Regions from separate parts of the Vogesella lacus genome, predicted to be linked through region 1. Evidence: predicted binding sites of a transcription regulator. Region 1 holds the regulator's gene; each other region holds the start of a gene.
The links. Region 1 encodes FNR, which switches genes on or off when oxygen is low (the NO sensors DNR and NnrR bind a similar motif). Its sites were predicted from a motif close to TTGATNNNNATCAA; they were not measured.

Region 1 (7,126 bases):
GATCTGACCATCGGCCAGCTGACCAGCTTTGTGATGTATCTGGGCATGATGATCTGGCCGATGTTTGCCACTGGCTGGGTGTTGTCGCTGCTGGAGCGCGGCAAGGCGGCGTGGGCGCGGCTGCAACCGATTCTGGATGCGCCGCTGAGCATTGATGACCACGGCAGCATCGCCAAGGTCAGCAATGGCGTGCTTGAGCTGCAAGCACTGCACTTCAGCTATGGCGGGCAGAGCCAGCCGGCGCTGTCTGCTATTGATGTCATGCTGCAGCCCGGCAAGGTGCTGGCACTGGTCGGCCCGACAGGCAGCGGCAAATCGACGCTGCTGAATCTGCTGCTGCGCCAGCAGCATCCGGGGGGCGGCCACATCCGCTGGGGCGGGGTGGATCTGGAGGATTACCGCCTTTCTGCCTTGCGCGAGGCGATCAGCTGGGTGCCGCAAGAGTCTTTCCTGTTTTCGGCCAGTGTGGCCGAAAACATCGCGCTGGCGCGGCCGTCCGCCAGTCGTGCCGAGGTCGAGCAGGTAGCAAGGTTGGCCGCAATTCACGACGACATCCTGCGCCTGCCGCAGGGCTACGATACCCAGGTCGGCGAGAAGGGCGTGAGCCTGTCTGGCGGCCAACGTCAGCGCGTGGCGATTGCGCGCGCCTTGCTGGCCGAAGCACCGCTATTGCTGCTGGATGATGCGCTGTCGGCGGTCGATACCCGCACCGAAACCGAGATCCTGCAGCATCTGCGCGCTGCTAGGCTTGGCCGCACGCTGGTGCTGACCAGCCATAGATTGTCGGCGGTGATGGATGCCGACGAGATTCTGGTGCTGCGTCACGGCCGCATTGCCGAGCGCGGCACGCACGATCAATTGCTGGCACTGGATGGCTGGTATGCCGACCAGTGGCGCTATCAACAACTGGAGGCCAGTCTCGATGAGTGCTGATCGCAAACAGGCGCTGGATTTGCTGCGTCACGCGGCCGCGCCGGAAAAACGCCATGTCTGGCTGGGCTTTGTCTTTCTGCTGATGGCTGCCTTGCTGGAGGCGGCCGGCCCCTTGCTGGCCAAGCATTACATCGACAACTACCTGCTGCCGCGCCACGGCGCCATTCACGAGATGGTCTGGCTGGTGGCTGGTGTGCTACTGACAGGGTTGGCCGCAACCGCGATTCGTTATCTGCAATTGCTGCGTCTTGCCGGCGTGGCGATGCGCTCGGTGCGCCGTCTGCGCGAAGAGGTCTACGGTCATGTGCTGTCGCTGCCGATGGCCTTTTTCGACAAGGCGATTACCGGCCAGCTGGTCAGCCGCGTCACCAATGACACCGAGGCGGTGAAGCAGCTGTATGTTCAGGTGCTGTTCGTGATGCTCGATAGCGTCATCGTGGTGTGCGGTGCGCTGGCGGCGATGTTCTGGCTGAACTGGCAATTGGCCTCGGTGGTGCTGTTGCTGCTGCCGGCGGTATTCGTGATTGTCTGGCTGTACCAGCGCTGGAGCGCGCCGTCGGTGGCGCGTGCACGGCAGCTGCGCAGCGACATCAATGCCCAGGTGGCCGAGTCGATTGCCGGTATGGTGGTATTGCAGGCGGCCGGGGCCGAACAACGTTTTGGCGACCGTTTTGCCGAAACCGGCAGCCAGCTCTACCACGCGCGCATGGCCGAGCTGCGTGCCAACGCCTGGTTGCTGCGCCCGGCGCTGGACTTGCTGAATGTGCTGCTGCTGGTGGCGGTGATCTACGCCTTCGGCAGCAAGGCGGTCAGCGGTATCGAGATCGGCGTGTTGTATGCCTTTGTCAGCTATATCGCCCGTGTGGTCGAGCCGCTGATCCAGATCACCATGCAGTTCTCACAGCTGCAGCAGGCGGTGGTCGCCGCCTCGCGCGTTAATGTACTGCTGCAGGAGTCGCGTGCCAGCCAGGGTGCGGGGGCGGGCGAGATCAGCCACGGCGCGGTGAGCTTCAGCGGCATCCGTTTTGGCTATGCGGCCGAACGCCCGGTATTGCACGGTATTGATCTGGCGATTCCGGCCGGCAGCTTTGTCGGCATCGTTGGCCACACCGGCAGCGGCAAATCGACGCTGATGTCGTTGTTGCTGCGCTTTTATCAGGCGCAGCACGGCGAGGTGCGCATTGATGGCCATCTCTTGGCCAGCATTGCCGATGACACCTTCCGCGCCGGTGTTGGCCTGGTGCCGCAAGATCCCTTCCTGTTGGCCGCCAGCGCGCGTGACAATATCGATATGGGCCGCGGTCTGTCGCAACAGGCTATCGAGACCGCCGCACGGGCGGCGGGTGTGCACGAGCTGATCCTGTCGCTGGAGCAGGGCTACGACACCGATATGGGCGAGGGCGGTACCCGGCTGTCGGTCGGGCAGAAGCAGCTGATCGCGATTGCGCGGGCGCTGGCCGGCCAGCCGCGCATCCTGCTGCTGGACGAGGCAACCTCGCACATCGACAGCGAGACCGAGCAGCTGGTGCAAGAGGCGCTGGATCGCTTGCACGGCAAGGTGACGATGATCGCGATTGCCCATCGCCTGTCGACGATTCGCGATGCCGACACCATCGTGGTGCTCAATCACGGCCATATTGCCGAGCAGGGCAATCACGAGGCGCTGATGGCTATCGACGGCGGCATCTACCAGCGCCTGTATCAGCTGCAGCAGATCGAAAGCCGCGTGGCGGACGAGCTGGATGTCGTCTGAGCATTTGCGGCCAACCTTGTATTGGCCGGGCAATAAAAAAACGCCACCGAGGGGTGGCGTTTTTTATGTGCTGGCGACGGGGTCAGGAAGTCGCTTGCGAGCAGCCGGCAACCAGTGCCTTGAGCTCGGCGGGCTGGATCAGCTGGATATGCTTGTGATCGACCTTGATCCAGCCTTGCTGCTGGAACTTGGACAGCGTACGGCTGACGGTTTCCAGTTTCAGGCCGAGGAAGCTGCCGATTTCCTCGCGGCTCATGCGCAGGATGAAATCGTTGGCCGCAAAGCCACGGCTTTGCAGGCGCTGCGACAGATTCAGCAGGAAGGCGGCGAGGCGCTCTTCAGCCTTCATATTGCCCAACAGCAGCATTACCGACTGGTCGCGCACGATCTCGCGGCTCATCAGGCGGAAGAAATGGTGCTGCAGGCTGGGGATCTCGCGACCGAGGGTTTCCATACGGTTGAATGGCAGCTCGCACACTTCGCTGTCTTCCAGCGCAATCGCGTCACAGCCGTGGGTATTGGCCGAAATGCCGTCCAGGCCCATCAGTTCGCCCGACATATGGAAGCCGGTTACCTGTTCGCGGCCATCCTGGCTGGATACCGCGGTCTTGAAATAGCCGGTACGCACGGCATACAGCGAGCGGAAGCCCTCGCCGCTGCGGAACAGATATTCGCCACGCTTGATACGACGGCTCTGGCGGATAACGGCATCCAGCTGCGCCAGTTCGTCACGGTTGAGGCCAACAGGCAGGCACAGTTCGCGCAAGCTGCAGTTGGAGCAGGAGACCTTCAGGGTATGCAAGGGCGAGTTTTGATCAGTCATACGACAGTCTTTTTCCACAGGCAGGTGAGCTTGCTTGACACGCATCAAGGCGCAACAAGCGTGAATTGCGCAAATTTACCAGTCCCCCACCAGATTTCCAAACAAAAAATGATGATGACACCGCAATTGGCATTTGTGCCGACACAATGTGATTTCGACCGGGCGTTGATCGAGTCGCTGGCCGGCTCGGGGCCGCGCTATACCTCGTATCCGACAGCCGACCGTTTTCATGGCGGGTTTGGTGTCCAGGATTATGAACACTGGCTGGCACAGCGCGCTATCGGGGCAAACCATAGGGAGCTGTCGCTGTATGTGCACGTGCCGTTCTGTAACACCATTTGTTATTACTGCGGCTGTAACAAGATCATCACCAAGGACAAGCAGCGCGCCGACCAGTATCTGGACTATCTGGAAAAGGAAATCGCGCTGACCGCGCAAAAACTGGGGGGGCGCGAGAAAGTCATCCAGCTGCACTTTGGTGGTGGTACCCCGACTTTCCTGTCGGACGAGCAGCTCGAGCGCGTGATGGGCATCATCCGCCAGCATTTCGATTTGCTGCCCGAGGGCGAGTTCTCGATCGAGATCGACCCGCGCAAGGTTGGCCGCGATACGGTGCTGCATCTGGGGCAGCTGGGTTTCAACCGCATGAGCGTCGGCATCCAGGATTTCGACCCGGCGGTGCAAGAGGCGGTGAACCGCATCCAGAGCGAGGAAGAAACACGCGTGGTGATTGATGCTGCGCGTGAGGCCGGTTTCAAATCGGTAAGTGTGGACCTGATTTACGGCCTGCCGCGCCAGAGTGCGCATTCGCTGGAAAACACCATCAATCGGGTGATCAGCATGTCACCGGATCGCATCGCACTGTACAACTATGCGCATCTGCCGACCGTGTTCATGCCGCAGCGTCGTATCAATGAAGACGAACTGCCTAGCCCGGCGACCAAGCTCGATATCCTGCAAAACTCGGTACAGCAGCTGACCGATGCCGGCTATGTCTTTATCGGCATGGATCACTTTGCCAAGCCCGATGACGAGCTGACCCGCGCCTTGCAGCAGGGCCGTTTGCAGCGCAATTTCCAGGGTTATTCCACCCATGCCGATTGCGATATGATCGGCCTTGGTGTGTCGTCGATTGGCAAGGTCGGCCCTTGCTACAGCCAGAACGAGAAAGAACTCGATGCTTATTATGCCGCGTTGGATGCCGGTCGTTTGCCGGTGATGCGTGGCATGACGCTGAGTCAGGACGATATCCTGCGCCGCAGCGTGATCCAGGGCCTGATGTGCCGCTTCTCGCTGTCGGTTGAGGCGATCGAGCAAACCTTCGCCATCAACTTTGCCGATTACTTTGCTGACGAGTTACCGAAGATTCGCGAGTTCCAGAAGATGGGGCTGCTGACTTTTGATGGTGACTTCCTGATGGTGGCACCGAAAGGGCGCTTCCTGATCCGCAATATCGCCATGGTGTTTGACCGACATCTGCGCGAACGCGAGACCAAGGCGCGTTATTCGCAAACCATCTGATTGCCTGACATCAAATAAAAAACCCGCCGTGAGGCGGGTTTTTTATTTGGCAGCAAGGTTGGCCGCAGGGGCGGGAATTACTTCCACACGTCCTGATGCACCTTGCTTTGCAGTTCCGGATATTGCTTGATGTCGAATACCGGTTCGCTAATGCCCTGATTGCGCTGTTGCTGGTAATCCTTCAGCAGCACAAATACGTAGCGCGACAGCAGGACGATGGCAATCAGGTTGATGACGGCCATGATGCCCATCGACAGGTCGGCCATGTCCCATACCAGCGGCAGGCTGCCGATGGCGCCAAACATCACCATGGCCAGTACCAGCAGACGGAACACGAACATCACGCTCTTGTTGTTTTTGATGAACTCGACGTTACCTTCGGCGTAGGCATAGTTACCGATGATGGAGCTGAAGCAGAACAGGAACAGCGCGATCGCCAGGAAGTGGCCACCCCAGTCGCCCAGTGTCATGCTCAGCGCTTTCTGGGTCAGCTGCACGCCTTGCAGTTCGCCGCCCGGAACCCAGGCACCCGACAGCAGGATGATGAAGGCGGTGCAGGAGCACACCACGATGGTGTCGATGAATACGCCCAGCATCTGGATCAGGCCTTGCGACGCCGGGTGACGGGTAGTCGCGGCAGCGGCAGCATTCGGTGCCGAGCCCATACCGGCCTCGTTGGAGAACAGGCCGCGCTTGATGCCCATCATCATCGCCTGGCTGATGGCATAGCCGGCAAAGCCACCGACGGCCTGTTCCAGACCGAAGGCGCTGCGCACGATCAGCAGCAGCACATCAGGCAGCTGGCCAATATGCGTGACGATTACATAGATGGTCATCGCCAGATAAATGAAGGCCATGACCGGCACCATCCATTCGGCAACGCGTGCCACCTGACGAATACCGCCGAAAATGATCGGTGCAGTCAGCAGTACCAGGCCGATACCGACATAGTACTTGTTCCAGCCCCAGGCGCCTTCAGTCGCAGCCACGATGGAGTTGGCTTGTACCGCATTGAACACCAGGCCAAAAGCCAGGATCAGCGACAGGGCAAAGGCGATACCGAAGCCGCGCGAACCCAGACCCTTCTGGATGTAGTAGGCCGGACCGCCACGGAAGGTATTGTCGTGGTGGTTGACCTTGAACAGCTGTGCGAGGGTAGATTCGGCAAAGGCACTGGCCATGCCTAAGAGGGCGGTCATCCACATCCAGAACACTGCACCCGGGCCACCCAGTGCAATCGCGGTGGCGACGCCGGCAACGTTACCGGTACCGACGCGGCTGGCCAGACCCGTGGCAAAAGCCTGGAAGGCCGAGATGTCGCTGCTGCCATTCACATGGCTGCGACCACCCAGCATTTCGCGCCAGGCTGCAGGCAGCAAACGTAGTTGCACGAGGCCGCTGCGCAAGGTGAAAAACACCCCGACGGCGAGTAGCAGATAAATCAGGATGTTGTTCCAGATCAGGCCGTTGCCGACATTGATCCAGTCGTGAAGAAGGTTCATTCAGGAGCTCCATTCGATTGAGTGGTCAAGCCACCCAGGTGTTGCTGTGACTATTGCGCCGTTTTCGGTCTGCTTATGACGGGCACCCCTGGCCCGTGGGGCGCGATCATATCGCAAAACTTGCTATGCAATGTTCTTAAGTGAAATTATTTTTTCCAAAACTAAAATTTGATGGCGCATTTCTATCAATAAATTTTCATTATCGAAAAATTTCTATTTGATAGCAGTGCTTTTGAGTAGCTGAATGGGCTTAAAAATGCAAATTGGGTGTGCGGTAGGCGTGGCTAGCCCATACCGTCAGGAGGCGGGCTTAGCTGAAGATGCTGGCGATAGTGCGCGGAGTGTGCTGCAGATGCAGTTTGACAATAGCCTGCCGGGTTTGGGGGGGCAGGATGTCAGCGAGTGTGTGGCGGTTCAGTTCTTCAAGAAAACGGGACAGGGCGTTGTCCAGCACATGCTTGAGCTGGCAGTCAAACTGCAAGACACAAGCCGGATGCTCGCAATCCATGACTTCCTGCAAGCCTTCTAGACGCTGGATGGTGTCGCCCAGACGGTAGTGGGCCACCGGGTAGGCAAGCGCAAGACCGCCGCCTT
Region 2 (7,126 bases), on a different contig from region 1:
GACATCGACAACAAACTCGCTGCCGCCGCCAGCACCGCCACGCTATATCCGCCACGCGAGCTGATCTTCAATGCGCTGCGCCGGATGTCGCCGGCCGAGGTGCGCGTGGTGATTCTCGGGCAAGACCCGTATCACGGTGCCGGCGAGGCGATGGGCCTGAGCTTTTCCGTGCCGCCGGGCGTGAAGATTCCGCCCAGCCTGCGCAATATGTACAAAGAGCTGGCTAGCGATCTGGGCATCGCGCCGGCCAGCCACGGCGACCTAAGCCACTGGGCCAGCCAAGGCGTGCTGCTACTTAACACCTCGCTGACAGTCGAGGCCGACAAGGCCGGCAGCCACGGCAAGCTGGGCTGGCAGCTGGTGACCGATGCGCTGATTACGGCGGTGAATGCGGCCAACCCCGGCTGCGTGTTCCTGCTGTGGGGCAACTGGGCACAAGGCAAGGCGGTGCTGATTGACGAGGCCAGACACGGCGTGTTCAAAAGCGTACACCCGTCGCCGCTATCGGCCAGTCGCGGCTTTTTCGGCTCCAAACCATACTCGCAGGCCAATCAATGGTTGGCCGCACGCAGCCGTGGCGAGATCCAATGGCAACAGCCCGCCGATCAGGGCGGGCTGTTCTGAAATCAGGCAGTCAGCGCTGGAAACATCCCGCACTGACTGCCAAGCTTACGGTGCCAGCAGGATCTGGGCGTGGCGGCTGCACTTGTCCAGCTCGTCTATCATCTTGCGGAACGCAGGGCTGGCCACATCGGCAGCCGGAATCCAGAAGAGCTTGCGCACCGATTTTTGCCGGACGCCGACCCCGCCCTCCACCATCACAGGCTCTATTTCGAAGTCACGCCATTTCGAACTGACCTTGCAGGCTTGCACAGGTGCCAGTGGCTTCACGCCATGCACCCGTGACAACCAGCTGTAACTACCGACGCTGTCGCGATAATCGCTGACACCCTCCTTTTGCTGGTAGTCCCGCATGCGTTTGATGAAGGCCTGCCCTGTGCTCAGATCCAGCAGCCGGAAGCCGCCGACTTCGCGCGTGACATTCTCGACGCTCAGCTCGGCACTCAGCGTTTGCGGTTCAAACAGCAAGCGTTGCCCTTGCGGTAACACCAGCGACTCCTTCAGCAAGGTCATGCCCGGATATAACAGATCTTTCGCAATCTCCTGCACGCTGCCCTTGGCATACATCTGCGACTGATAATAGACCGACTCTACCCAGTCCGCCTGTGCCTTGGCACTGACCCGCCACTTGCCTTCGCCATCCGGATGGAAGTCCAGCGACTGACTGCCGGCCAGCGCCTCGCTGTCATGCCCGGCAATATAGCTTTCACGGATTTCGCCATCCGCTGCAATCAGCATGGTCTGCCGCTCCCGCAGCGTATCAGGCACACTGCCCCAGGCGTTGACATTCGCTGTCGGGTCCAGCCAGTAGTCCTTGCCATCCAGCCGGATATGCACGATGGCGTGATTGAAATGATTTAGTGGCGACAACAGCATCGGGCTGTTGTCCAGATCTGCCCGCACGATACTGACACTGGCATCCAGCCCGACTGCCCGCATCATCGCCGTCAGCGTCAGTGCCATGTCCTTGCAATCGCCAAAGCCACGCTGTTCGATTTCGGCCAGCGAAAACGGTACAAAACCGTTCACCGTCAGCCGCCAGTCACCCATATAACGGATACGCTTTTTGACATCCCCCAGCAATAGCGCCAGCTGGCGCTGAGGTGGCAGATCCCTCACCTTGTTTACTGCCTCAAGGGCTTTGGGTGGCAGTGCTTCGCCCTGCAAACGGGCAATAGCCTTGCCCATCGGAGCCAGATACTGCCGCGCATCGGCTACCGTGCTGACTTCGATTCGGGGCAACTGCCGCAATTTGAAACGGCGGTCACTCTCGGTCGTTTCGCGGTAAACCGGCTGCTTCAATGCCAGCTGCAGGCTTTTGCCATCTGCCGACTGTTTCACTTCGAACAAGCCTTCTGCGTTGGCCGCACGCCAGTGCAGCTTGTCGTCACTCTGAATGCGCAAGCTGTAATGCTGCCAGAGGCCCGGCATGGCTTTCACGCGAAACACCGCCGAATGCGCATCAAACGGTTTGACCGGCTGGCGTTGCTCACGGGTACGCAACACCAGTCGGCTGCCAACCTGCGCCTCGGGGAAGGCCAACCGGATGAATTTTTCACCAACAAATCCGTTCTCGCCCGGCACATCGCCTGCCTGTCTGTCCTTGTTGCTGACCTCAATGCGCTTGCCATCCGGCTGCAAGGTATACGCCTCGAGAATGTCCAGCTTGCTGTCGGCGGCAAAGCGGATAGGCCAGGTGCCATGATCGCGCCCTGAGCTGCCAAGGATCCGCAGCTCCCAACTGTCTTCACAATCCTGGAGCCCGGAAGCCACCCAGCGGCAGTTCTGATCCAGCGACATGGCCACTGCCGCCTGATCAATAGACTTCAGCGCCGCCCAGGACGGCGTGGCCAGTACGGCAAACAGCAAAATCGGTGTTGTTTTCAGCATGACTTTGACAATTAATAGCGTTGCGAGCAGACCGCTGCCGCTCATTGCGAGGTCATAAAGCATATCAGCTGGCATCGCCGGAAAAAAATACGCCACCATATTCTATGAACATCATTACCACCCTTGGCCAATGCCAAAAAACTGGCAATAACCATGATTTGCAGCGAGTTTGAATTTTCGCAAACGAATCAATCGATATTCGTATTAAAACAGTTCTGCTTGTGTTAGCCTCGCCGCCCGCCGCTGCCGCCATGCCGTGCAGCAGCCGGCGGTATCAACCGGATCAGGCAGGACTATATGAAAGCTCCCTCTACTCTCAGTCTCGTACTCGACGAGGCCGACAACAAACAACAGGCACTGGCCAGCGCGCCCGGCCGTTATCTGCTGAGTGCCGCCTTTGCCGGCGCCATCATCAGCGCCGTGCTGGTGGTCAGCCTGCGACTCGGGCAGATTTTTCTCGAGGCCGGCATCGGCGGTTATGTGATTCCGATGGCGGCGTTTTTCGGCGCGGCGCTGATCTGCATCCTGGTGTGCAAGGTCGAGCTGTTTACCAGCAATGTGATGTATTTCACCGTCGGCGTGCTGGGCAAGCGCAGCCGTATCGCCACCCTGCTGAAAAGCTGGATCACGGTTTATAGCGGCAATTTGCTGGGCGTTTTGCTGTTTACCGCGGTTTTTGCCGGCGCGGGTGCGCTGGGCAAGCTGCCTGACGGCCACGTGCTGTACCGCATTGCCGAGCTGAAAACCTATGCGCCGGCAATGACGATTTTCTGGAAAGGCGTGCTGTGCAACTGGATCATCTGCCTCGCCATCTGGATGCCGCTGCGCATTGCCAGCGAGGCGGCGCGTTTCGGCCTGATCATGCTGCTGGTCTTCATGTTCTTCTTCTCCGGCTACGAGCACAGCATTGCCAATATGGCGATTTTCGCGCTGGCCATGCTGCATGACACACCGGGCTTTGGCTGGGCGCAGATCATGCACAATATCGTGCCGGCGACCTTGGGCAATATCGTCGGCGGCGGCCTTGGCGTCGGTGCCGTGGTCTACGCGCTGGAGCGTCACACGCTGGTGAAACAAGCCGCCTGAACGCAATAATCCCGACTTTGAAAGCGCCATGCTGTGTAATTCAGACACTACATGGCGCTTTTTCATGGCAAAAAATTGCCTGACACTGCCATTACTGCCCGTTAACTGCCATCGTCATGACAGTGCTTGATACGGATCAAGCAAATTGTTCGTTTTCGAAACGATACTGAATTCGAAATCTTACATTCCTGCACAAGGAGTCTGTCATGCAAGCCCTGTCCCCCGCTGCCCTTGCGGCCAACCCCTGGCACGGTTTCCACGCCGGTGCGTGGCAACAGCAAGTGGATGTACGCGACTTTATCCAGCGTCATTACACGCCCTATCTTGGCGACGCCGATTTCCTTGCCCCGGCCACGGCGCGTACCAGGTCACTGTGGGACAAACTGGGCGAATTGCTGGCACAAGAACGTGCCAAAGGCGTGCTGGCTGTCTCGGCCGACCGCGCCAGCAGCATTACCGCCCATGATGCGGGCTATATCGATCAGGACACCGAAGTCATCGTCGGCCTGCAGACCGATGCGCCACTGAAACGCGCCATCATGCCTAACGGCGGTCTGCGCATGGTGGAATCCGGCCTGGCTGCTTACGGCTTCAGCATCGCGCCGGAAGTGAAGGAAGTCTGGGAGAAATACCGCAAGAGCCACAATCAGGGCGTGTTTGATGTCTACACCCCCGACATCATGGCTTGCCGCAAATCGGGCGTGATTACCGGCCTGCCGGATGCCTATGGCCGTGGCCGCATCATCGGCGACTACCGCCGCGTGGCGCTGTACGGTACCGACTTTTTGCGTGCCGAGCGCCAGCAGGTGTTTGCCGAGCTGAACGATGTGCCGTTCACCGACGAGGTGCTGCGCCTGCGCGAAGAGCTGTCCGAGCAGTTCCGCGCACTGGACGAGCTGCGCCAGATGGCCGAGCGTTACGGCTTTGATATCAGCCGCCCGGCCGCCAGCGCGCGCGAGGCGGTGCAGTGGACTTACTTCGGCTATCTGGCCGCGGTGAAAGAACAGAACGGCGCGGCGATGTCGCTGGGCCGCGTCGCCACCTTCCTCGACATCTATATCGAGCGCGATCTGGCCGCCGGCCTCATCACGGAAGAGCAGGCGCAAGAGCTGATCGACGATCTGGTGATCAAGCTGCGCATCGTGCGTTTCCTGCGCACGCCGGAATACGATCAATTGTTCTCCGGCGACCCGACCTGGGTGACGGAATCGCTGGGCGGCATGGGCGAAGACGGTCGCACGCTGGTGAGCAAGAACAGCTTCCGCTTCCTGAATACCCTGTACAACCTCGGCCCCGCGCCGGAGCCTAACCTGACTGTGCTGTGGTCGGTGAGCCTGCCGCAGGGTTTCAAGGATTTCTGCGCCAAAGTGTCGATCGACACCAGCGCCATCCAGTACGAAAACGACGACGAAATGCGCCCGCTGTGGGGCGACGACTACGGCATTGCCTGCTGCGTATCGGCGATGCGCATCGGCAAGCAGATGCAGTTCTTCGGCGCGCGTGCCAACCTCGCCAAGGCGCTGCTGTACGCGATCAACGGCGGTGTGGACGAAATGAGCGGCAAGAAAGTCGCGCATGGCTTCGAGCCGATTACCGCTGATGTGCTGGACCACGACGAAGTGATGGCCAAGTTCGACCAGCTGATGGACTGGTTGGCCGCAACGTATGTGAAGGCGCTCAACTGCATCCACTACATGCACGACAAGTACGCCTACGAGCGCATCGAGATGGCGCTGCACGACCGCGACATCCTGCGCACCATGGCTTGCGGCATTGCCGGCCTGTCGGTAACCGCCGATTCGCTGTCGGCCATCAAGCACGCCAAGGTGCACGTGATCCGTAACGAGGCGGGCCTGGCGGTCGATTACCGCATCGAGGGCGATTATCCGGCCTTCGGCAATAACGATGCGCGCGTCGACGATATCGCCATCTGGCTGACCGAAACCTTCATGCAGAAGATCAAGGCGCAGCCGCATTTCTACCGCAATGCCACGCCGACGCAGTCGGTGCTGACCATCACCTCCAATGTGGTGTACGGCAAGAAAACCGGCAACACGCCATGCGGCCGCCGCGCCGGCGAACCATTCGCGCCGGGTGCGAACCCGATGAACGGCCGCGACCGCAAGGGCTTTGTCGCTGCCGGTGCCTCGGTCGCCAAGCTGCCGTACAGCGCCGCGCTCGATGGCATCAGCTGGACGGCCTCGGCCACGCCGGACGCGCTGGGCCACAGCCCGCAAGAGCGCATCCGCAACCTGGCCAATTGTCTGGACGGCTACGCCGACGCCGGTGGCTTCCACGTCAACGTCAATGTGTTCCACCGCGACATGCTGGTGCACGCCATGGCCCACCCCGAGCTGTACCCGCAGCTGACGGTGCGCGTGTCGGGCTATGCGGTGAACTTCGTCAAGCTGACGCGCGAACAGCAGCTTGATGTGATTAACCGTACTTTCCACGGCTGCATGTAATCTGCTGCCATTCGGCAGCGATGACTTTGTCGGCTGCACTGCGCGGGGCCTGGCCGTACTATTTGTACTGTCTGCGGCCCCGCTCGCTTGCCTTCGCGTCCTCGCTACCGACTGGAACAGCATCCATCACGCCAGCTTTTACCCGACACCCACCATGACCACCCACACCCCCACCCGGCCGCCACACGGCTATCTGCACTCCACCGAAAGCGGCAGCGGCGTCGACGGCCCCGGCATGCGCTTCGTGTTCTTTCTGTCCGGCTGCCAGTTCCGCTGCCAGTACTGCCACAACCCCGACACCTGGAAGCTGCACAACGGCCGCGAGCTGACACTGGACGACGCCCTCGCCGAAATCGCCCCCTATGCGCGCTTTCTGAAATTTGCCGGCGGCGTCACCCTCTCCGGCGGCGAGCCGCTGATGCAGGCCGACTTCGTCGGCGAGCTCGCCAGCGCCATCAAGGCGCGCTACGGCCTGCACATCGCGCTCGACACCCAGGGCTTTCTGCACGAACGCGTGACGGACGAGTGGCTGCAAAATATCGACCTCGTGTTGCTCGACATCAAGCACATCGACCCCGTCAAATACCAGGCCATTACCGCCCAGCCGCTGCAGCCGACACTGGATTTCGCGCAGCGCCTCAAGCGCCTCGGCAAGAAAATCTGGCTGCGCTATGTACTGGTGCCCGGCCTGACTGACGACCCCGCCGACATCGCCGCCCTCGCCCGCTATGCGGCCAGCCTTGGCGACATCGTCGAGCGCGTCGAAGTCTTGCCCTTTCACCAGCTGGGCCGCGACAAATGGGCCGAGCTCGGCATGGACTACCCGCTGGCCGACACCCGCACCCCGACTTCCGCCGAAACCATCCGCGCCCGCGCTATCTTCGCCGACGCCGGCCTGACGGTGTACTGAGGCCTGCGGCCAACGTTGGCCGCAGGCGTTTCACATGGAACAAGGGCAGCCCGTCGGGCTGCCCTTGTAGCTGGCCATCTCAATATTAATGGCATAATCCTGATGTACTGCTCGGCCAAACCAACTGCTCAAACCTCGCCCATGACACTCGGAC
Region 3 (7,126 bases), on a different contig from region 1:
ATGCGGTGCTGCTGGATGCGGTGCAGGAGCGCGAGCCAAAGGCCTTGTCGGCGGACTGGTTTGGCGGGCATGAGCTGATTGGTGCCGAAATCGGTGATGGCAATGGCCTCGCCTATACCGATTTGCGCTTGCACCCCGATGCGCGGCTGGCGGAAGGCTTCAGCCGCTATGTGGTGGTGGATCGCAAGATGGGGCCGTCGCAGAATGGCCGCATGTTGCAGCGCCTTTTCGAGATGGAGAGCTATCGCATGCTGGCTTTGCTGGCCCTGCCGGAAGCCAAGCGGCAGACGCCGGAAATCAGCCGGCTGGGAACCCAGCTGCGCCGCATTACCGAGCGGATGGCGGCGCAGAGCGACATCGACAGCGAGTTGCTGGACGAGCTGACCGAGCTGTCGGCACAGGGCGAGCAATTGATTGCCGAGAGCCAGTACCGTTTTGCGGCTGCGCGTGCGTATTACCAGCTGGTCGAGCGGCGTATTGCCGAATTGCGCGAACAGCGGTTGCCGGGTTTGCAGCCGTTTCACGAGTTTATGGAGCGCCGTCTTGCACCGGCGATGGCCACCTGTAATACCGTGGCGCAAAGGCAGGAGCGGCTGATGGCGCGCTTGCAGCGCAGCACGGCTTTGTTGCGTACACGGGTGGAGGTGGTGCATGAGGCGCAGAATCGTGCCTTGCTGGCCAGTATGGACAAGCGGGCGGCTATCCAGCTGCGTTTGCAGGAAACCGTAGAAGGCTTGTCGGTTGGCGTGCTGACCTATTACGCGGTCGGTTTGCTGTCGTATCTGTTCAAGGCGCTGAAGGCCGCGGGGCTGGGGCTGAATTACGAGCTGGCAACCGGCCTGTCAGTGCCGCTGGTGGCACTTGGCGTATGGTGGAGCATGCGACGCTTGCGTCGCAGTCTTGGCCATTGAGTGCCTGCAATAAAAAAGCCGGACTTGTCCGGCTTTTTTGTGTAGTGCGCTTAGCGGGTTTGTTCGAGCAATTCGATGCGTTGCAATAGCTCGGCCACGGTCTGCTCCAGTGCCTCGACCCGTTGCTGCAGCGCCGGATTGTCTTGCTGAGTGTTGCCGGTAGCAAGGTCGTTTTCATCTTGTGGATGCAACAGGTGGCACCAGCGTGCCTCGCGTGCGCCGGCTTGCTTGGCCATTTTGTGAGCCAGCGGCGGAAACTTGTCTGCCAGTGCTTGCAGTGCAGTTTCGACCTCTTCGGCACCGGAGAAATTGTAGACGCGGCCGGCGCGGGTGCGGATTTCGGCCGCCGTCTGTGGGCCGCGCAGCATCAGCATGGCCAGTGCGGCCAACTTTGCGCCGTCTATATTCCAGGCATAGTTGAGGCGGTGTTCGTACTTGCTGACACGGCTGCCGGCAGGCAGGCGGACATTGATCAGCTTGTCCTGCAGCAGCTCGTCGAGGGTGCGCGACAGCTCGCTTTCGTCCAGTTGCATCACCGGTTCGCGGCTGGTCAGCTGATTGCAGGCAGTCTGCAAGGCATTCAGGGTCAGGGGATAGCTATCCGGGGTCAGGGCCTGCTTTTCGATCAGTGCCCCCAGAATGCGTACCGCGGCGGGGCTCAGTTGCATGCTCTCCATAATGCTTCTCCTTGTAAGTTGTCAGGCCATGATAAGGGATTCTGCCTGGCCTTGCCGGCTTGACAGCGCAGGCAGATTTGCTCACGCTTTCGGGTTTTTCAGGAGCCTGACAATGCAACGTATCGATCTGCTGCTGGTCGCCCAGGGTTTGGCGGCTTCCCGTACGGCGGCGCAGGCCCTGCTGTCGGCTGGGCGCGTGAGTATTTCTGATGGCGGCGTGGCTCGTGTGATCAGCAAAGCCAGCCAGAAATTCCCCGAAGACAGTGTTTTTGTCATCGAGCCTGACGAAGCGGATCGCTATGTGTCGCGAGGCGGTCTCAAGATGGCCGGTGCCTTGCAGCAGGCCGGTCTGGAAATTGATGGCTGGACGGTGCTGGATGTCGGCCAGTCAACAGGCGGGTTTACCGATTGCGTATTGCAGTACGGTGCGCGACGCGTCGTGGGGGTGGATGTGGGTCATGGCCAGCTGGCCGAACGACTGCAACAGGACGAGCGCGTGGTGTTTTTCGAAGGCATCAATGCGCGGGCGCTGGATCACGAGGCCATTCAGGCAGCGAATGGCGGCGAGCTGTTCGATCTGATGATCTGCGATGTGTCCTTCATCTCCTTGCAGCTGGTGTTTCCATCGGCACTGCCGATGATCAAGCCGGGCGGAACCTTGCTTAGCCTCGTCAAGCCGCAATTCGAGGTTGGCCGCAGCGGCCTTGGGCATGGCGGCATTGTGCGAGATGAAAAGCTGTATGTCGGCGTCGAGGATCGCATCACTGCGCTGGTGAACGAACTGGGATTTCAGCGGCTGGGCTGGTTTGACAGCCCGATCAAGGGTGGCGACGGCAACCGTGAATTTTTCATCCACGCTCGCCGTCTGGCCTGAGCTGGCTGATCAGCCTGCGGTGACGACGGCAGGGTTGTCGTCGTCTTCCGGGTTGCGTACAACCAGCAGTGGTACAGCGGTGCGGCGCATCACATCTTCGGCAAAACTGCCCATCAGCAGGTGTTTCCAGCCTTTGCGACCATGCGTGCCAATTACCAACAGGTCGCTGTTTTCAGCTTGGGTATAGCTGACCAGCACACTGGCGAGCGCGGCACCGCCTTCTGCGGCATCCAGTAACACCGGAACGGCTTGTACACCCTGACTTTCGGCCAGCTTGCCGGCCTCCTCCAGAATCTTGCTGCCTTGCTGGCGGGCTTCGTCATACAAGGCCTGGCTATCCAGTAGCCCGACATTTTCGATGGCAAAATCATGCACGGAAACAACGTGCACGAGAGAGAGTCGTGCCTTGCATAGCTGTGCCAGGCGCACCGCCTCGATCAGCGCCGGATTGGCATTGTGGCTTCCATCAAGAGCGATAGTGATATGGCGGTACATGAGCAACTTCCCCTGTAAACAATAGTCATACTATTGTGGCCAGTTGTTGAGTCTATTGCAGCAATTTATGTAAATAAACTTGATAGGAAACAAATGCTTGAAACAGGTTTAACAGTTCATGATTTAGTATTTTTACGGATTTGATTTAAAACCCTTTGGCAGTAGACTCGTATCTCAGCTTGAAGGAGTGCTTGCATTGTTTACTTGGTTTGTTGTCGGTGCATTGGTATTTTTTGCGGTTCTTTACTGGGTTTTCTTTATCCGCCCGGCGAGGGAGCAGGCAAAAGTACGCACATTATTGCGCAATAGCCAGATGCAGCGTCGCTATGCCGCGCACACCCAATCCGTTGCCGTCGAGCAGGAGACACATCTTACTGGTCGCGCTTATGGCGCCTTGTTGCGTATGGCACATGGCGACAGGCAAAAAGTCGAGCTCTGGATCGTTGAATTACAGCGCCAGATGCCAGGTGTTACTCGTGTTCACGCAATTGAAATTCTGGCTGAACGCTCCTTGGCGCCACAGGCGGTTCCAGCCTGATTGTTATTGTCTTCAGTCTTCGGATGTCTGGTTATGCCATGCGTGAATGCGGTTTCTGCCTGCGTGTTTGGCCGCATACATGGCCAGGTCGGCGCGTTTCAGCCATTCGCTAAGTGATTCAGACGGGTGCCGATCGGCGAGACCAAAAGATGCGGTAATCATCAGAGGTGGCGTCTCAACCAACGGTGTGCTGATCAGCAGGGTACGGATCGACTCGCAGCGCCGTAACGCTTCCCTTGCATTCATGCTGAATACCAGCAAGAACTCTTCCCCTCCCAGACGGGCCAGATACTCTCCAGAGTGCAGTGTTGAAGATATCCGTTTGGCCATGCCTTGCAGCACCTGATCTCCCATGTCGTGACCATGCTCGTCGTTGATTCTCTTGAAGTGATCAATATCAAACATCACCAGGCAGAGTGGCCCATCCTCCATCATGAACTGCTGCAGCAAGGCCAGAATGGCTCTTCTGTTGAGTAGCTGGGTCAGTTCATCATGTCTGGCCATCTGGGTAATCGTCGACAGGGCATGTTGCAGTCTGCGGTGCTCGTCCTGTAGCGCCGCGAGAGCCTGTTCTGTCCGGATATTGGCATCCATCAGTTCGCTGCTCAGCTGATTGGCCTCGACAATGGCCCGTATGCCGCGTATCAGCTGGCGATTGATGGTCAGGCTGTAAATGCCTAACAGGATCAGGTAAACCGTGCCCGAGATGGCAACGTATGAATCCAGTACCGTGTGTTCCGGTTGTTGTGCGTGAATGATGATGGGCAAGAGTATGCCGCACAGAAAGCTCATCGCCGCCGACCAGAACATGGACTGGACAATGACAACGACGGCCGCGACACCACACAAGACCAGATAGACCATCAGCGTCATGGCAGTACTGGCTTCCGGCAGCAGAAACCAGACCACGATGCCCCAGCAAGTGCCGAGCAGCCACTTGCTGAAACAATAATGCCGTAACCAGCGCATGCCTTCTGGCGGTGTGCGCCCGTGACGCCAGATCGGCCAGGTCAGGCTGAGGCTGTGCAGCACGGCGAATAGCAGCCATCCGAACCACCAGAGAAAAGCACTGGCCTGTTGCAGATTCTCGAGGCGGGAAATGACAAGTAACAGGGAGGCTGCCACAGGGGTGCTCAGGCTGGCCACAAAACTGCGGTTAGCGACCAGCCTGATGCGCTCATGCAGGATGCGGACATTCAGACTTTCTGATGCCGGCTCTGTCATGGAACCCCCTGTTACATAGCCGTGCTCACTGACGGATCTGACCGTCGCCGAGCACGATCCACTTCTGGCTGGTCAGGCCGATCAGGCCGACCGGGCCGCGTGCATGGATCTTGTCGGTGGAAATGCCGATTTCGGCACCAAGCCCGTATTCATAACCGTCGGCAAAGCGTGTGCTGGCATTCACCATGACGCTGGCCGAATCTACCTCGCGCAGGAATTGGCGGGTGCGGCTGTAGTCTTCCGAGACGATGGCATCGGTGTGATGGCTGCCGTACTGGTTGATGTGCTCGATAGCCTCGTGCATATCCTCGACAACACGGATAGCCAGCACCGGTGCCAGATACTCGGTTTCCCAGTCGGCTTCGCAGGCCGGTACTACCTTGTCGCCGAGTATGCCTTGCGTGCGCTCGCATCCGCGCAGCTCGACACCTTTCTCCCAGTAGGCTGCGGCCAACCTTGGCAGAATGAATCCGGCAAAGGCGGTATGCACCAGCAAAGTCTCCATGGTGTTGCAGGTGCCATAACGGTGGGTCTTGGCATTCAGCGCAATCTGGAAAGCTTTTTCCGGATTGGCCGTGTCATCGATATAGACATGACAGTTGCCGTCCAGATGCTTGATCACCGGCACGCGCGCTTCGTTGCTGATGCGCTGGATCAGGCCCTTGCCACCACGCGGAACGATCACATCCACGTACTCGCTCATGGTGATCAGCTCGCCCACGGCAGCGCGGTCGGTTGTTTCGATTACCTGCACCACATGCAAAGGCAGGTCGGCCAGACGCAGGCCTTCGTGAACGCAGGCGGCAATCGCCTGATTACTGTGGAAAGCCTCGGAACCGCCACGCAGGATCACGGCATTGCCAGCCTTCAGGCACAGCGCTGCCGCATCGGCGGTGACGTTCGGGCGCGCTTCATAAATGATGCCGATCACGCCCAACGGTACGCGCATCTTGCCCAGCTGGATGCCGGACGGGCGGAAGCTGAAATCATCCATCTCGCCAACCGGGTCGGGCAGGGCGGCGATCTGGCGCACGCCATCGGCCATGCTGCGGATGGTTTTCTCCGACAGCGTCAGGCGATCGAGCATGGCGTCTTCCAGACCATTCAGTCGTGCCTTGTCCAGATCCTGCATGTTGGCCGCAATCAGTCGTTCCAGATCACGCTCGATTGCATCGGCGATGGCAAACAGTGCGCGGTTCTTCTGCTGGCTATCGGCGCGGGCAATGGCGCGGCTGGCTTTACGCGCGGCTTGTCCGACAATATTCATGTAGTGCTTGATGTCCATCTTGGCATCCCGGAAACGATGAAAATAGAAGTAAGCCAAGCCTAACCCAGACCGCGTGATTCAAGCCAGTCATCAGCGACAGCTTTGCCATACTTTGTACCTGAATCAGCCAGTTTGCATGGCGGGCAGGCGGCAGGGTTTTTCTGCAACGGGCACACTTGATCGTTGTTCTTCCAGCATAGCGATTGATTGACCACAGTAACAAAAAGGCTTTATGTTGAACCAAGCAACCGCTTGGTTGTTAAGACCGTGCCAACACGGCAGACACAGGAGAACTCCCGACATGAGCTCGTATCAGGACTTTCACCAGCGCTCGACTCAGGACCCGGCGGGGTTCTGGGCTGCCGAAGCTGGCCGCATCCACTGGCATAAACCGTTCGATCAAGCCTTGCAGCATGATCAGCCACCGTTCAGGCAATGGTTTGCCGGCGGTGAAACCAATCTCTGCTACAACGCGGTGGACCGGCATTTGCCCGAGCGCGCCGATCAGCCGGCGCTGATCTATGTGTCGACCGAAACCGGACAAGAGCGGCAGTACAGTTTTACCGAGTTGCATGAGGAAGTCTCCCGTTTTGCCGCGATCCTGCAGGCGCAAGGGGTGGAAAAGGGTGATCGGGTGCTGATTTACATGCCGATGATCCCCGAAGCCATCTTTGCCATGTTGGCCTCCACCCGGCTGGGGGCGATCCATTCGGTAGTGTTTGGCGGCTTTGCCTCCGCTAGCCTCGCGACCCGTATCGAGGACGCCGCGCCCAAAGTCATGATTACGGCTGATGCCGGCATGCGCGGCGGCAAGGTGATTGCCTACAAGCCGCTGGTCGACGAAGCGTTGTCACTGGCTGGCCCTGCCGCGCCGGGCAAAGTGCTGGTGGTTAATCGCGGGCTGGCCGAGGCGCCGATGATGAAGCCGGGTCGTGATCTGGATTACGCGACCCTGCGCGAGCAATACCGAGATGCCCGTGCTGACGTGGTGTGGGTAGAGTCCAGCCATCCGAGTTACATCCTGTATACCTCGGGCACCACCGGCAAGCCCAAGGGCGTGCAGCGTGATACCGGCGGCTATGCGGTGGCCCTGGCCGCCAGCATGGAATACATCTATGGCGGCAAGGCTGGCGAGTGTTA

Region 2: the regulator FNR is predicted to act here: its motif matches at 3,724-3,737, upstream of pflB (formate C-acetyltransferase).
Region 3: the regulator FNR is predicted to act here: its motif matches at 3,037-3,050, upstream of ACZ9W6_RS02390 (universal stress protein).

Annotation. Positions count from the first base shown of each region.
Region 1 covers NZ_CEETQT010000005.1:141,104-148,229, reverse strand. Annotated here, with positions in the region: gene ACZ9W6_RS08230 (ABC transporter ATP-binding protein) at 1-933, shown strand, start outside; gene ACZ9W6_RS08225 (ABC transporter ATP-binding protein) at 923-2,686, shown strand; gene fnr (fumarate/nitrate reduction transcriptional regulator Fnr) at 2,769-3,509, opposite strand; gene hemN (oxygen-independent coproporphyrinogen III oxidase) at 3,624-5,030, shown strand; gene ACZ9W6_RS08210 (alanine/glycine:cation symporter family protein) at 5,108-6,532, opposite strand; gene ACZ9W6_RS08205 (Rrf2 family transcriptional regulator) at 6,843-7,126, opposite strand, start outside.
Region 2 covers NZ_CEETQT010000004.1:78,934-86,059, reverse strand. Annotated here, with positions in the region: gene ung (uracil-DNA glycosylase) at 1-624, shown strand, start outside; gene ACZ9W6_RS06180 (DUF3857 domain-containing protein) at 670-2,511, opposite strand; gene ACZ9W6_RS06175 (formate/nitrite transporter family protein) at 2,809-3,597, shown strand; gene pflB (formate C-acetyltransferase) at 3,804-6,062, shown strand; gene pflA (pyruvate formate-lyase-activating protein) at 6,217-6,972, shown strand; gene ACZ9W6_RS06160 (pilin) at 7,114-7,126, shown strand, end outside.
Region 3 covers NZ_CEETQT010000002.1:6,825-13,950, reverse strand. Annotated here, with positions in the region: gene ACZ9W6_RS02405 (DUF3422 family protein) at 1-911, shown strand, start outside; gene ACZ9W6_RS02400 (YceH family protein) at 962-1,588, opposite strand; gene ACZ9W6_RS02395 (TlyA family RNA methyltransferase) at 1,701-2,462, shown strand; gene ACZ9W6_RS02390 (universal stress protein) at 2,472-2,957, opposite strand; gene ACZ9W6_RS02385 (hypothetical protein) at 3,154-3,495, shown strand; gene ACZ9W6_RS02380 (GGDEF domain-containing protein) at 3,508-4,719, opposite strand; gene ACZ9W6_RS02375 (glutamate-5-semialdehyde dehydrogenase) at 4,745-6,004, opposite strand; gene ACZ9W6_RS02370 (propionate--CoA ligase) at 6,219-7,126, shown strand, end outside.